Regions from separate parts of the Pseudoalteromonas sp. SWXJ133 genome, predicted to be linked through region 2. Evidence: predicted binding sites of a transcription regulator. Region 2 holds the regulator's gene; each other region holds the start of a gene.

The links. The regulator FliA, encoded in region 2, starts transcription of late flagellar genes. The targets are predictions, from matches to a motif close to CTAAAGNTNNNNNNNNNNNNGCCGATA.
Region 1: pomA (flagellar motor protein PomA) is a predicted target of FliA. The motif match lies at 2,129-2,155, and genes of this name have one in related genera.
Region 3: I6F40_RS18765 (DUF5610 domain-containing protein) is a predicted target of FliA. The motif match lies at 2,264-2,290, and genes of this name have one in related genera.

Annotation. Positions count from the first base shown of each region.
Region 1 covers NZ_JADYXJ010000018.1:81,592-86,312, reverse strand. The annotation lists gene I6F40_RS13620 (hypothetical protein) at 1-95, opposite strand, end outside; gene I6F40_RS13615 (flagellar motor protein MotB) at 379-1,299, opposite strand; gene pomA (flagellar motor protein PomA) at 1,302-2,069, opposite strand; gene I6F40_RS13605 (exodeoxyribonuclease VII small subunit) at 2,391-2,633, shown strand; gene ispA ((2E,6E)-farnesyl diphosphate synthase) at 2,636-3,523, shown strand; gene dxs (1-deoxy-D-xylulose-5-phosphate synthase) at 3,629-4,721, shown strand, end outside.
Region 2 covers NZ_JADYXJ010000010.1:49,005-53,725, reverse strand. The annotation lists gene I6F40_RS09700 (chemotaxis protein CheA) at 1-964, opposite strand, end outside; gene I6F40_RS09695 (protein phosphatase CheZ) at 980-1,747, opposite strand; gene cheY (chemotaxis response regulator CheY) at 1,766-2,149, opposite strand; gene I6F40_RS09685 (RNA polymerase sigma factor FliA) at 2,190-2,900, opposite strand; gene I6F40_RS09680 (MinD/ParA family ATP-binding protein) at 2,927-3,787, opposite strand; gene flhF (flagellar biosynthesis protein FlhF) at 3,780-4,721, opposite strand, start outside.
Region 3 covers NZ_JADYXJ010000035.1:21,043-25,763, reverse strand. The annotation lists gene I6F40_RS18775 (RNA recognition motif domain-containing protein) at 1-266, shown strand, start outside; gene murI (glutamate racemase) at 229-1,029, opposite strand; gene I6F40_RS18765 (DUF5610 domain-containing protein) at 1,095-2,234, opposite strand; gene trmA (tRNA (uridine(54)-C5)-methyltransferase TrmA) at 2,397-3,494, shown strand; gene I6F40_RS18755 (DUF523 domain-containing protein) at 3,505-3,957, opposite strand; gene I6F40_RS18750 (thiol:disulfide interchange protein DsbA/DsbL) at 4,011-4,655, opposite strand; gene I6F40_RS18745 (thiol:disulfide interchange protein DsbA/DsbL) at 4,672-4,721, opposite strand, start outside.

The DNA.
Region 1 (4,721 bases), on a different contig from region 2:
TCCTTACGTAAGTAGAATACAAAAATAGCTGGGAGTAAAAATAGCACCCAGCTAATTTCGAGTATTTGCATACTACTATTAAACCATGTAGGCATAGAGTTACCTAATCTGGTTTTGTGTCATCATCCTGTCCATTTCCATTGCCAGGCATGTAGCTAAATTTATCTAACTTTTTCATAATTGATATCCTGTAAGTAAAAGTTATTATTGTTTAGAAGAAAAACTTCCACCAATCTTGAGTTTGGCTATCTGTTTTATCATCATCATCACCATTACCCAGCATATAACTAAATTTATCGATATTCTTCATGGCTGACTCCGTTACATTTGTTATTGAAAGCTTACTTTATGATAAATAAACGTATTTGCCAAGTAAAGTTATCTTACATCAATAGGTGCAGACTCTTTTGCCTTACCTTGTAAAATAGAAATCTCGACACGACGATTTCTTCGGCGGTCTTCATCTGTATCATTTGGTACAAGTGGTCTTGTTTCAGCTCGCCCAACAACCATCATCCGAGTTTTGTCAAAGCCAGATACTTTTTGTAACTCGCTTGCTACAGCAACAGCTCGCTTAGAAGAAAGATCCCAGTTGTTTATGTATAACTCATTCGACACCTGAAAATCATCCGTGTGCCCAGACACCGTTATCTCCCCTGGCACATCCTTTAAAAGCACACCAATATCTTTAATTATAGGTTTAAACTTAGGCTGTAGAAATGCACTACCTGAAGGAAACGAACCATTTTCTCTGATACGTATAATTATTTGCTGCCCCAAGGACTCGAGCTCAATTGCGCCATCGATTATTTGAGTTTCTAACTGTTGGGCTATTTTTTTGACTAACTCGTTAGTTTGCTCCTGATCGGCCGAAGACGTTGCTTGTTCAGCTCCTTGACCTTGCGAAGTACTACTGGATTCACCACCTCGTTTGTCACCACGCTGCTCTTGCCTACCACCAGCTGAGCTTTCATCACCAGCTTGAAACTCTAACATTTGCTGAGTCATTTCTACTGTTTGTTGCTGAATAGTTTCAATTGGGGTGGGCTCTGGTTTACCTGGAGTAAATTCCATGGCAATCACAGAAGTTCCTTTAGGGATATCTTTTACTTCAATTTTGTTTTGTACACCAAAAGCAAACTTCATAGAGCCTGCAATTTGTTTAAATTTGAGTACATCCATTTCAGAAAAAGCCAACAAGAGTACAAAAAAGCACATTAATAGTGACATTAAATCGGCAAAAGTTCCCATCCATGCAGGTAGACCTGGTGGCGGACATTTGCACTCTTGATCAGACATAGTTACTCCTCGGTATCTACTTTACGTTTTGATTCAGCTAAGTAATTTTTCAATATACCCTCGATTACTTTCGGGTTTTGGCCATCTTGAATACCTAGAATTGCATCTAAGATTAATCGCTGATTCATAGCTTCCTCATCTTTACGTAGCTCTAATTTAACCTGTATAGGTATAGCTATAACATTAGCCAAGAATGCACCATATAGGGTTGTTAATAACGCTACAGCCATTGCCGGACCAATTGCCTTTGGATCATCCATGTTAGATAACATCGCAACCAAACCAATTAAAGTACCAATCATGCCCATTGCAGGCCCTATGTCAGCTAAAGACTTAAATAAACCCGCCCCCATTTCATGGCGAGTAGTGGTTAGAGAAATATCTTTTTGAAGTGTTGCGCGAACTACATCTGCATCATGGCCATCGACGAGCATGTCGACTCCTTTGCGCATAAAGGGATTTGGTATTTCAGCTTCTTCGAGTGCCAAAAACCCCCCTTTACGAGCTGAATCAGCAAGCTCAACTGCTTTTTCTATAAGCTCTTCTGGCGTTTCAATTTTAAACATAAACGCTTTAGTAACAACTTTACCTATACCCAAGAATTGCGACATAGTGAAGTTAGATAAAACAATAAAAAGTGAACCACCAAATACAATAACTACAGATGGGGTATTATAAAACATAGCGACTTCGCCGCTACTACTCATGAACATGGACATAACAATTAAGCCAACTGCGCCCAAAATCCCTATAATGGTTGCTAAATCCACATTTCCTCCAGAAGTTTCATGCTTAATGGCCTTATCATAAACTTTTATTATTAACTGCTTATCGGCAACATATTGAATTGCTTGAGCCATTTTTATAAACAAACATAAAAAGCAGCCTTAAACACTATCTTAGATGAAGTTCTAAGGGCTACCTAATTATCAATTGATTTATTAAACCAACAGACCGCTATTAAGGCTTTATTAATGCACTTGAAATATAATTTAACGTTATAAAGGTAAAAAACCAATATCATCCTTTGACCTAGTTTAGCATTCCCCCTAAAATTGACCCCTAAATTTATTATGTAAGCTGAAATAAAGATGGCGACTAAAAAACCTGAAAACTTAAGTTTCGAACAAGCACTAGAAGAATTATCTACAATCGTTAGTGACATGGAACAAGGTGACTTATCGCTTGAGCAATCGTTAAAGCAATTTGAGCGTGGAATTGCATTAGCAAGTGCTTCATCAGGGAAATTACAGCAAGCAGAACAAAAAGTATCAATTTTGCTAGGGAATGGCGAAAAGTCAGTACTTACAAATTTTGATAATGATATGGAATAGCTGTGAGCATAAAAAATCATATTGAACGTGCTCAAAAAGATGTAGTAGCGACCTTACAACAGCATTTTAACCAGCCTCTCGATACAGAAGAAACGGTAAAGAACGCCACCCAGTATGGATTATTTAATGGCGGTAAAAGATTACGTCCATTTTTAGTTTATGCCACAGGTAAAATGCTCGGCGTAAACCATCAAGACTTAAACGTACTTGCTGCTGCAATTGAGTGTATTCATAGCTATTCGTTAGTTCATGATGACTTGCCGGCAATGGATGACGACGATTTACGCCGTGGACGCCCTACTTGCCATATAGAGTTTGGCGAGGCAAATGCAATTTTAGCCGGTGATGCTCTTCAAACTCTTGCTTTTGAGCTTATTGCGAATCACAAATTTGAATGCTCATCGCAAACACAAGTAAAAATGATTGCGCAACTTGCCCATGCATCAGGTCTTCAGGGTATGGTTGGCGGACAAGGGCTTGATATAGCAGCAACAGATAAAGTAATTACCGTACAAGAACTGGAGCGAATACATAAACTAAAAACCGGGGCTCTAATTAATTGCGCAATTACACTTGGTGCACTTTGCAGTGAAAAGGCTGATCAACAAACCTTAGAAAATTTAAGTGTTTTTGGGTATGCTATAGGGCTAGCATTTCAAGTACACGACGACATTTTAGATGTTGAAGGCGATACGGTTACTTTAGGAAAGCCACAAGGCTCCGATATTGCCGCGAATAAAGCGACATATCCGGCATTATTAGGTATGCTAGGCGCTAAAGAAAAGGCGCATAATTTAATTCAACAAGCCCATGAAGCGTTAGCAAATATAGATGCTGACACAACACTTCTTGCGTCGCTAGCAAATTACCTAATTGAGCGTGACCACTAATTTTTGCTCATACGTATTGCAATTAGCACTGACATTATTACTCAACATTAATTATTCGTAAAAGCTTTGAATTAATTAATGTTAGCGAAGGATATATATAAAACCATGACACTTGATAGTAGCAAGTATCCATTACTTAATTTGGTTGACGAGCCAGCCCAATTGCGTGACTTAGCGCAAGACAAACTCCCTGCATTTAGCAATGAGCTGCGCGATTATTTACTCAACTCAGTATCGCAAAGTAGCGGTCATCTAGCGTCTGGTTTAGGGACGGTTGAACTAACCGTTGCGCTGCATTATGTTTATAACACTCCAGACGATCGCCTAGTTTGGGATGTGGGTCATCAAGCTTATCCGCATAAAATTCTTACTGGTCGTCGCGACCAAATGCACACTATTCGCCAAAAAGATGGTTTGCACCCTTTTCCTTTTCGCGATGAAAGCCAATACGATACGTTTAGCGTAGGCCATTCAAGCACATCTATTTCAGCTGCTTTAGGTATGTCTATTGCTGCACAAAAAGAAGGTAAAGGTCGAAAGTCTGTAGCCATTATTGGTGACGGAGCTATAACCGCAGGCATGGCATTTGAAGCGATGAATCATTTAGGCGATGTAAAATCAGACATGCTTATTATTTTAAATGATAACGAAATGTCGATATCTGAAAATGTTGGCGCATTAACAAATCACTTTGCTCGAATTTTATCAGGTAGCTTTTATACTAACATTCGTGAAGGTAGTAAAAAGTTACTCTCAGGTGTGCCTCCGGTAAAGCAACTTGCCAGTAAAATGGAAGAGCATATTAAAGGTATGATGATCCCGGGTACCTTCTTTGAAGAATTAGGTCTAAATTACATCGGCCCTATTGATGGCCACGATGTAAACATGCTTGTAGATACATTACGTAATATGCGTAACTTAAAAGGTCCACAGCTTTTACATATAAAAACGCAAAAAGGTAAGGGCTACAAACCGGCTGAAGCCGATCCTATTGGCTACCATGGTGTACCAAAATTCGATCCGAGCACAACTAGCCTACCTAAATCTAAACCTAGTGCTGCTACTTTTTCAAAAGTATTCGGCGATTGGTTGTGTGATATGGCCGAACAAGACAGCAAGTTAATGGCTATAACGCCTGCAATGCGCGAAGGTTCAGGCATGGTACGTTTTTCTAAAGAGCATCCAGATCAATACTTTG
Region 2 (4,721 bases):
TAGAAGCAGGAACTTCCGCAGGTTCTGGTTTTTTTATAGGCATACTTGCTTTAGAAGCTGGTGCAGCAGGCAAAGTAGGCTGCTTTACAACGGGAGTACTCTCTATTGATTTAGGAGCAGTACCTTTACCGTGAAGTTCATCAAGGAGTGCTTCAAATTCGTCATCACTAATTTCATCATCTGATGAATTTAAGTTTGATTTAGCAGGTTCTGCTGGTAGTTTTACAGCGTTATTTTGCTTAGGCTCTTTAGTTGTAACATTACCAAAACTGCCAACACCGTGTAACTCATCTAGTAAGTTGTCAAATTCGTCATCTGTAATGTCACCATTAAAGTCACTACTTACTAGCGGTTTTTCAACAACAGGACCTTGGCCTTTACCGTGTAGTTCATCAAGTAAGTTTTCAAATTCATCCTCAGTGATTTCGTCTATGTCACCAGTACTAACTGAAGGAGTTCCGCTAAATAATTCATCAAATGCAAATGGATCATCGTCAGCTGCTGGCGTATCAACCACCTCATTTTGAGATTGCTCAACATCTGTTTGTGAAGATACTCCGTTCAGTTCAGCTTCTGTTGGAGGTAAGCCTAATATATGAAGGGTTTCAAGTAATTGAGGGTCTGCAGGTTCAGGCTTATCTCTATTTTGAATAGTTGCGAACATTTCATTAATAGTGTCGAGTGCTTGTAAAATAACATCCATTAATTCTGAATTAACCGTTCGCACGCCTTGACGTAATAAATCAAATACGTTTTCAGCACCATGACAAGCATCAACAAGCTCCGTCATTGCAAGAAAGCCTGCACCACCTTTAACAGTATGGAAGCCTCTAAATATAGCGTTTAATAATTCAGTATCTTCTGGATTATTTTCCAGTTCAACTAACTGTTCAGATAAAAGCTCTAGGATTTCTCCTGCCTCTACAAGAAAGTCTTGTAAAATATCTTCATCGACTTCAAACATGCAGTTACTCTCCTCTTAAAAGCCCAAGCTTGATAAAAGATCATCGACTTCATCTTGATCAGACACAACATCATTACGCGATTCTTTATCAATAATAGGGCCTTCTGGACCTGCTAAAGTTTGTGTAACAACTGGTTCTTCTATTTTTTGTTGTTCTATTATCTCAGCTGTGCTGTCATCTTGAGCAGCAAATGCTGTTAAAAGATGAAGTAAGCTTTCTTCTACTTCTCTAACAAGCTCAATAACGCGACGGATAACTTGCCCTGTTAAGTCTTGATAGTCTTGAGCCATTAATACATTAGTCATTAAGTTCTGTAGCTCATCCGTTTTATGATGAGAGTTATTCATAAACTTATCGATACTGTGACACAGCGATTTAAACTCACCGAGCTCAATCTCGCGGCTCATTAAACGATCCCATGTCGGTTTGATATGGGATATTTCATCGGCCAATTGTTGAGCTATAGGTAAACTAGCTTCAACGGCATCCATTGTTTTATTAGCGGCATTTTCTGTCATTTCTATAACATAATTAAGTCGCTTTTTAGCATCTGGAATAGCATCTGTAGTTAGATTAGCCAAACGAGTATCAAGCTCAAAGCCTTTTAGTGATTCGTGCAATTGACGAGTCAATTTTCCAACTTCAGCAAATAATTCAGAGTGTTCTTTAGACGCAGTCTCCAAAATTAATTGATTTGCTTTATCTTGTTCATCATTTTCTAAAAAAACAACGAGTTGACGAGCTTGTTCTAACGTTATTTGAGGCGCAGCAGGTGCTGGCATAAGCCTCTCCCTTATCATTTAGCCTAAACGTTCAAATACTTTTTCTAATTTAGTTTTTAATGTTCCAGCCGTGAATGGCTTAACAATATAACCATTAACACCGGCTTGCGCTGCTGCTATTATTTGTTCTTTTTTAGCTTCTGCTGTTACCATCAATACGGGAATATGTTTTAACTTATCATCCGCACGAATTGCTCTTAAAAGATCAATGCCTTGCATTCCTGGCATATTCCAATCGGTAACCACAAAATCGAACACCTGATTTTGTAACATAGGCAAAGCTGTAGAACCATCATCAGCTTCTTGAACGTTAGTGAAACCTAAATCACGTAACAAATTTTTTATAATTCTTCTCATTGTTGAAAAATCATCAACTACAAGAATTTTCATGTTTTTATCCAAAACATCCTCCAGTGAGGCCTTAACCTGTGTTTACTTACTACTAATTTATCCAGTCATTGATTTTAGCCTTGAGCTTAATCATCGCCTGACCATGTATCTGACTTACACGCGATTCACTTACATCGAGTATATGTCCTATTTCTTTTAAATTCATTTCATCGTTATAGTACAAAGAGAGCACCATTGCATCACGCTCCGGTAGTGACTTAATTGCACTTAGTAAAGATGCATTAAACCGCTCTTTTTTTACATTATTAAAAGGTCTATCTAGTGCAAAATCCTGGTCTATGGGAGTAATAACATCCTCATCTATGCCAAGGTCTTCAATACCTAATACTTTACTAGAATTTACATCACTTAAAATATGATGGTATTCATTAAGCGAAATTTCAAGTTTTTCAGCAACTTCTGTATTCGTTGGTTCACGATTAAGACTACTTTCGAGCCAAGTAATTGCCTCTGCAACCTGTCGGCTTTTTCGGTGTACTGAGCGAGGAGCCCAATCACCACGGCGCATTTCGTCAAGCATAGCTCCGCGAATACGAATACCTGCAAAGGTTTCAAAGCTTGCGCCCTTTGTCGCATCAAAGTTTTTTGAAGCTTCTATTAAACCTATCATCCCCGACTGAATTAAATCGTCAAGTTGAACGCTAGGAGGTAATCGAGCAATTAGATGGCACGCCACCTTTTTGACAAGTGATGCATGCTTCTCAACAATCACATTTAAATTTTGTGTTGATTGATATCCCATAGCTCTATTCACCAATGTTGTCATAATTAGCCGTTTACTAGCTTCTCAATGAAAAACTCTAAATGACCAGATGGTTGGTTTGGTATTGGCCATTTAACTGCTTTGGTTGCCAACGCTTTAAAAGCAAGAGCGGCTGGCGAATTTGGAAAAAGTTCTACAATCACTCTTTGACGACGCGTTGCTTTACGCATATTTTCATCATAAGGAACGGTGGCTACTAGCTCCATTGATACATCTAAAAAGCGATCTGTAACTTTAGAAAGCTTTGCAAACAATTCCGTGCCTTCTCGCATACTGCGGACCATATTGGCAACAATTTTGAACTTATAAACACCATGTTCACGACTTAATACTTTAATAAGTGCGTAAGCATCCGTTATCGATGTTGGTTCATCACACACGACAACCATTACATCTTGTGCCGCGCGTGAAAAGCTCAGTACCATGTCTGAAATACCAGCGGCTGTATCTACTATCAAAATATCAAATTCGGTATTCAATTCGCTAAATGCACGAATTAGCCCCGCATGCTCAGATGGTGACAGTTCAACCATACTTTGCGAACCCGATGTAGCGGGTACAATTTTAATACCTGCTGGGCCTTCAACTAAAATTTCGTCAAGCTCGCATTCACCAGACAAAACGTGTGATAAATTGCGCTCAACACGCAAACCAAGCATAACATCACAGTTTGCTAAACCTAAGTCGGCATCCAGTACTAACACTCTATTACCTTGCTGCCCTAATGCAATAGCGGTATTTAGAGAAACATTTGTTTTCCCTACTCCACCTTTACCACCGGTTACAGCAATAACTTTTACGCCATTGTTACTGTTCTGACTCATTTTTCGCAGGCCGCTTGCTTGATCTAATACTGTGTTAATCATACATCCCTACTGAACTTGACGCCACTGATTGATGCCTTGAATCTTGTGCTTTTATTCTTTTTAAATACAATTGCTCAGCCTTTTTTACTAGTTTTTCAGCATTTGCAACACGAATATCTTCTGGTACTCGTTGACCATTAGTAAGATACCCTATTGGAAGACGATTTTGAATCGCAATACTAATAATTTCACCTAAACTTAATGACTCATCTAACTTAGTGAAAATACAGCCGCTTAACTGTACTTTTTTAAAGTGGCGTACTGTTTCTTGTAGTACATTAATTTGTGCTGTGGCACTTAGTACCAGGTAGCTACGAATATCCACACGTTGGTTGCGCATTAACGTATTCAACTGCTCCGTTAAACGCAAATCTCGTTGACTCATACCTGCAGTATCAATTAATACTAGTCGTTTATTACGCAGATGATATAAAACTTCAGCTAGTTCATTAGCATCTTTAACTTGCTTTACACCACAACCAATAATACGGCCATAAGTTGCAAGCTGCTCATATGCACCAATTCTGTAAGTATCAGTGGTTATTAGAGCCACTTTATCAGCGCCATATTTTTGTGCGCCTAAAGCTGCAAGTTTAGCAACAGTCGTTGTTTTACCAACACCTGTTGGACCTACTAATGCATATACCCCACCTTGGCGAAGTATTTCATTATTAGTTGTTTGCATTTGATCCTCGACCATCGTTAACAATGCTTTCCAACCTTGTTGACGAGATACGTCATCAGGTACGAAACATGCCATTTGTTGCGCGACTTCTTTATCAATACCCATGCCGACTAAACGGTCAACCATACAAGCACGTGTAGGATCGCGTCGCGCCATATCTTGCTGCATTAAACCAGACACTTGATGTTCTAATAATTGACGAATTGCGTTCATTTCTTCACGCATGGTTGTCATTTCTTGGCTTTCATT
Region 3 (4,721 bases), on a different contig from region 2:
TTCCTTATCGTGCAAACGAAGGTGTGGTTCGTGCATTATTTGAAGAACAAGGCAAAGTATTCAATGTTCGTTTATTAAAGGATAAGAATACTGGCAAGCGTCGTGGCTTTGGTTTTGTTGAAATGGCGCAAGCTGATGCAGACAATGCAATTGCTAACTTGAACGATAGCGAGTTCCAACAACGTACTTTAAAGGTACGTGAAGCAAAACAAAAACAAGAAGATGATTCTAATGCTCTACGTACTGAGACGGATCAGTCAGTGTAACTAGCTTTACCGCTAGCTTATTGCTAAACACATCAGCCGTTGCATAATATTGCAGCGGCTTTTTTATGTCTGTTAGTTTATTTACACACAAGTTAAGTTGGTTAAGTAGGTAGTTGACTCTGTTTGCTATCGCTACACCTGAATCAAGTAATTTTACATTCCCTTCAAAATACTGACTAATAGGCTCTGCTAATATTGGAAAGTGCGTACATCCTAATACAAGTACATCTATAGTTTTATCTATATGTAGGTCATCAAGCACTTGATGCAACTTGTTTGTATCCAAAGACTCTGTAAAAAAGTATTGCTCAGCTAAAGTTACTAACTCAACACTGCTATATAGATTAACGATTACATTACGTGCATGTTCAGCAATTAATGTTTTAGTGTATGAACTGGCGACCGTTGCCGGTGTGGCTAATAAGCCAATATGATTTGAACGTGTTAGCTCTGCCGCAGGCTTTATTGCTGGCACAACACCTACTATAGGAATATCTGTCATTTGGCGAACAGCACTAAGTGCAGATGTAGAAGCGGTATTACACGCTATTACAATTAAATCAACATTAAGCGTATTAGCTTTGATGAAATGAATAAGTGAGCACAATCGGTTGATTATTGTTTGTTGGGATTGAGCACCATAAGGTAGGAATGCATTATCCATAAAATAGCTGTACTGAGCATTGGGGATACTTTGCTTTATATGCTCAAGTACAGTAGTTCCACCAATACCTGAATCAAAGACCATTATATGCGCTGACAAACTACCGTTCCCACTTTACTTTAAGAACGGCAGTTTGCCATGGGGTATTTATAAAAGAAAGTAGTTTAGCTTTGTGTGGTTTCTAAATCGACAAGATCATCGGCCGCTGAATTTAATTGATTAAGGTTTTCGAACATAGACTTTGTATAATCTACTAACTTATCTATTTGTTCCTGATCTTGATTTAACCATTGTAGAATGCCACCTAGTTGATTTTGTAATCCAAGTTCACCCGCTTTTTCAAAAGCATTTTTAAGATCGTCATTAAAAGGGGCTAAACCCTCTACTACGTGTTTTTCTGGTGCTGGTTTATATTCTTCATAGCTTTTAACTGTTGCTATTGTTTTTGTTTGGCGTAAATCCATAGAAAAAGCCACCAGCTGATCGCTGTCTAAACTCAGCTCTTGCGCTTGTTCAAATGCTTCATCTAAATCACCACCAAAAAAGGTTTTACTTAAATCCTGTAAGTCTTCCATCATTGCATTAATAGCTTCTTGCTCTTGCTCATTTAAGTCACCATTTACCGATATCGAAAATGATACCTGTCGAGATTGCGATGATGAGCTTGTAAACGACTCACTATTACTGTTTTGCTGATAGCCACTTGCCGATTGAGATTCAAATGCATCTGCAAAGCTAATACTTACCTCATCGCCTTCTGCGGTAGTAAATTTATACTCTGCATTACTCGTCATACTGACATATTGAGCCTGGCTTATATTTACGCTGGCAGGTTGTGGGTTAAATAACGACTCTTCAAACTTATCGAGCCCATTGTAAATCCCCTCTTTGGACTTATTAATCCCCTCTTCCATGTCATCATTAAATACGCCTGTACCTTTGAGTTCATCAACAGCGTCGTCAATCCCTATTTGGACTCCTTTGCGCGCGTCGCCTAACATATCTTTGAGCTTTTCGTCATCAGCGCCGTTAGCTTTTGCTTTATTAACAGCACTACTTACAAAATCGAGTACGTTTTTTACTATTTCATCAAAATCAAATAGTGGTTTATCTGCTTTTTTTTCTGCGATAGGCAACCCAAGCTGCTCAGCCATTTTATCGCCAAGCACCTTTGCGGCCAACTCTCGGCCTCGTTGTTGATAGCTATCTTGAGGAGACGTAATTGTAGGTTGCTGTATATCAGCTTTATTATTGAATTTATTGATGTTGTTGTTTGGCGTAAAGCCATAATTACCTATTTTCATGATTAGTCTCCTAAGCGTGCGTAGTTTATTATCGGCTATAACAATAAAAACTAAAGTACAATGTTCAATAAAACAGCATAAATGCTAGCCAAAACTAGACAAATACGCAGCGCTCCCTACAATAGCGCCGATAAACAGATCTTAGATAAGGTAGTAGCGTTAATGGCAGTTATTAAAATAGATACCACACAGTACCAAACGCAGTTAAGTGAAAAAGAGCAGCGTATTAGTGCACAGTTCCAACGTTTTGGTGTGGAGCAACTAGAAGTATTTAGCTCAGAGCCAACTAACTACCGCCAACGTGCTGAATTTAGAGTATGGCACGACGGTGACGATCTGTTTCACATTATGTTTGATCAACAAACAAAAGAAAAAATCCGTGTTGATACATTTGATCCAGCAGCGCCTCTAGTTGGTGAAATAATGCAGGTGATGATTGAAAATCTTAAGCCTTGTGAAATATTACGTCGTAAGTTATTTCAAATCGATTACCTATCCACGCTAAGCGGTGAAATTTTAGTAAGCTTGCTTTATCACAAACCACTTGATGATGAATGGTTAAGTGAAATTAAAGCGCTTAAAGAAAAACTAAGCAGTAAATACAAAATTGACTTTATCGGCCGTGCTCGCAAACAAAAAGAAGTGCTGGGTGATGACTTTGTAACTGAGCGTTTAACAGTTAATGGTCAAGAGCTTATTTATCAACAAGTAGAAAATAGCTTTACTCAGCCTAATGCAAAAGTAAATATTAATATGCTGGAGTGGGCGCAAGATTTATGTAAACCACTTAAAAATGATTTATTAGAACTGTATTGCGGTAACGGTAACTTTTCAATTGCGTTAGCGGGCTGTTTTAATAAAGTATTAGCAACAGAAATATCAAAATCATCTGTTCATTCTGCTCAATACAATATTGCTAAAAATAACGTAGAGAACTTAGATATTATTCGTATGTCTAGTGAAGAGTTTACTCAAGCAATGAATGGCGAGCGTACTTTCTCTCGTTTAGACGGTATTGACCTTAAAAGCTATGACTGCCAAACCATATTAGTTGATCCACCGCGCGCGGGCATGGATGAATTAACGTGTGACTTAGTGGCTAACTACGAAAGCATAATTTATATATCGTGTAATCCTGAAACCCTTGAGCGTGACCTTGACCACCTAACACGTACGCACAACGTTAAGCGCTTTGCTATATTTGATCAGTTCCCATATACACATCACATTGAGTCGGGTGTTTTCTTGCAGCGCAAATAACCAGCCAAAATTAAAGTGCCAGTACTTTTATAAGTGCTGGTATTTGCTCTTCACTAAATACTTGAATACCATTTTTTATTAATAATGCTGTAGTTAAACCTAGCCCTTCGATTTTTACTCCGCGATGCTTTCCATCATATATTGTATTTCGTCCGCAAGAAGGGCTCGATTCTTTAAGTAGAGCAAAACGAACTTGATTCTTTTTACAGAGTTCTAGCGCTATATTAGCTCCAGTTTGAAACTGTTCTGTTACATCTTCTCCTAAATTAGTAACTACACTCCCCTGTATTATTTCAGCAGGAGCTCTAGGAGTAGGAAGCCCACCAGCGACCTCAGGACAAAACACAATTAATCTATTTTGTTTTTGCCACAAATTAAGCTGTGGATGCAAAATTGCGTGTCCTCTACCATCGTAGCGAACAGGCTGCCCTAGCAAACAACTCGATACTAATATTTTTTCCATCGCTATATCCTTATAAAGCAAAAAAGCTCCTTAAGGAGCTTTTTTAGTTTTAGCTAAACTGACTTGTTAGCTAAGTAATTAATCAGTTTGCTAATATCTTCTGGTTCAGTAATACCCGACTCACGACCTAGGTTTAATTTATACTTACCATTTACAATAAATGTAGGTACGCCACGTAGTGCGCCTTTTTCTTTAAAGTAGTCTTGATCGCGTTTCATTTTAGAGCTCAGCGTTCGTACCGAGAAGCTTTTAAACAGCTTATCAAACTTATCGCCATCAACGCCCTGCGCTACAAATATATCTTTTACATCTGCAAGCTCATTAAAACTAGCGCGCTTTGTATGAATATGATTAAAGATTGCAGAGACAATTTTATCTTTTTGCGGAAGCACTTCTGCAGTAGCGAGTGCTTGGCTCATCATCTGTTGGTTTTCTGGGTCGCGTACACCTACAAAATCAACATGGCTCTTTTTAAATTTAACGTTTTTATCAAGCTTAGGCTTAAACTCACCAATTAGTGCTTCCATGTTATTACATGCAGGGCAGTAAAATGAGAAAAACTCTTTAATTTCTGGCTTTTTAGTTGCGCGCTCAGAAACAACGTCGTAATGCACGCCTTCTTCATACGTTGCTGCAAAGCTTGTTGCCGCCATAGGAAGTAGTACTGCAAGCAAACCTGCTTTAACTAATTTAATCATTATTATGCTCCGAAATTTATAGTGCTAATAAAAACGCTACTAACTCATCAAGTTCTTTTTGATTTT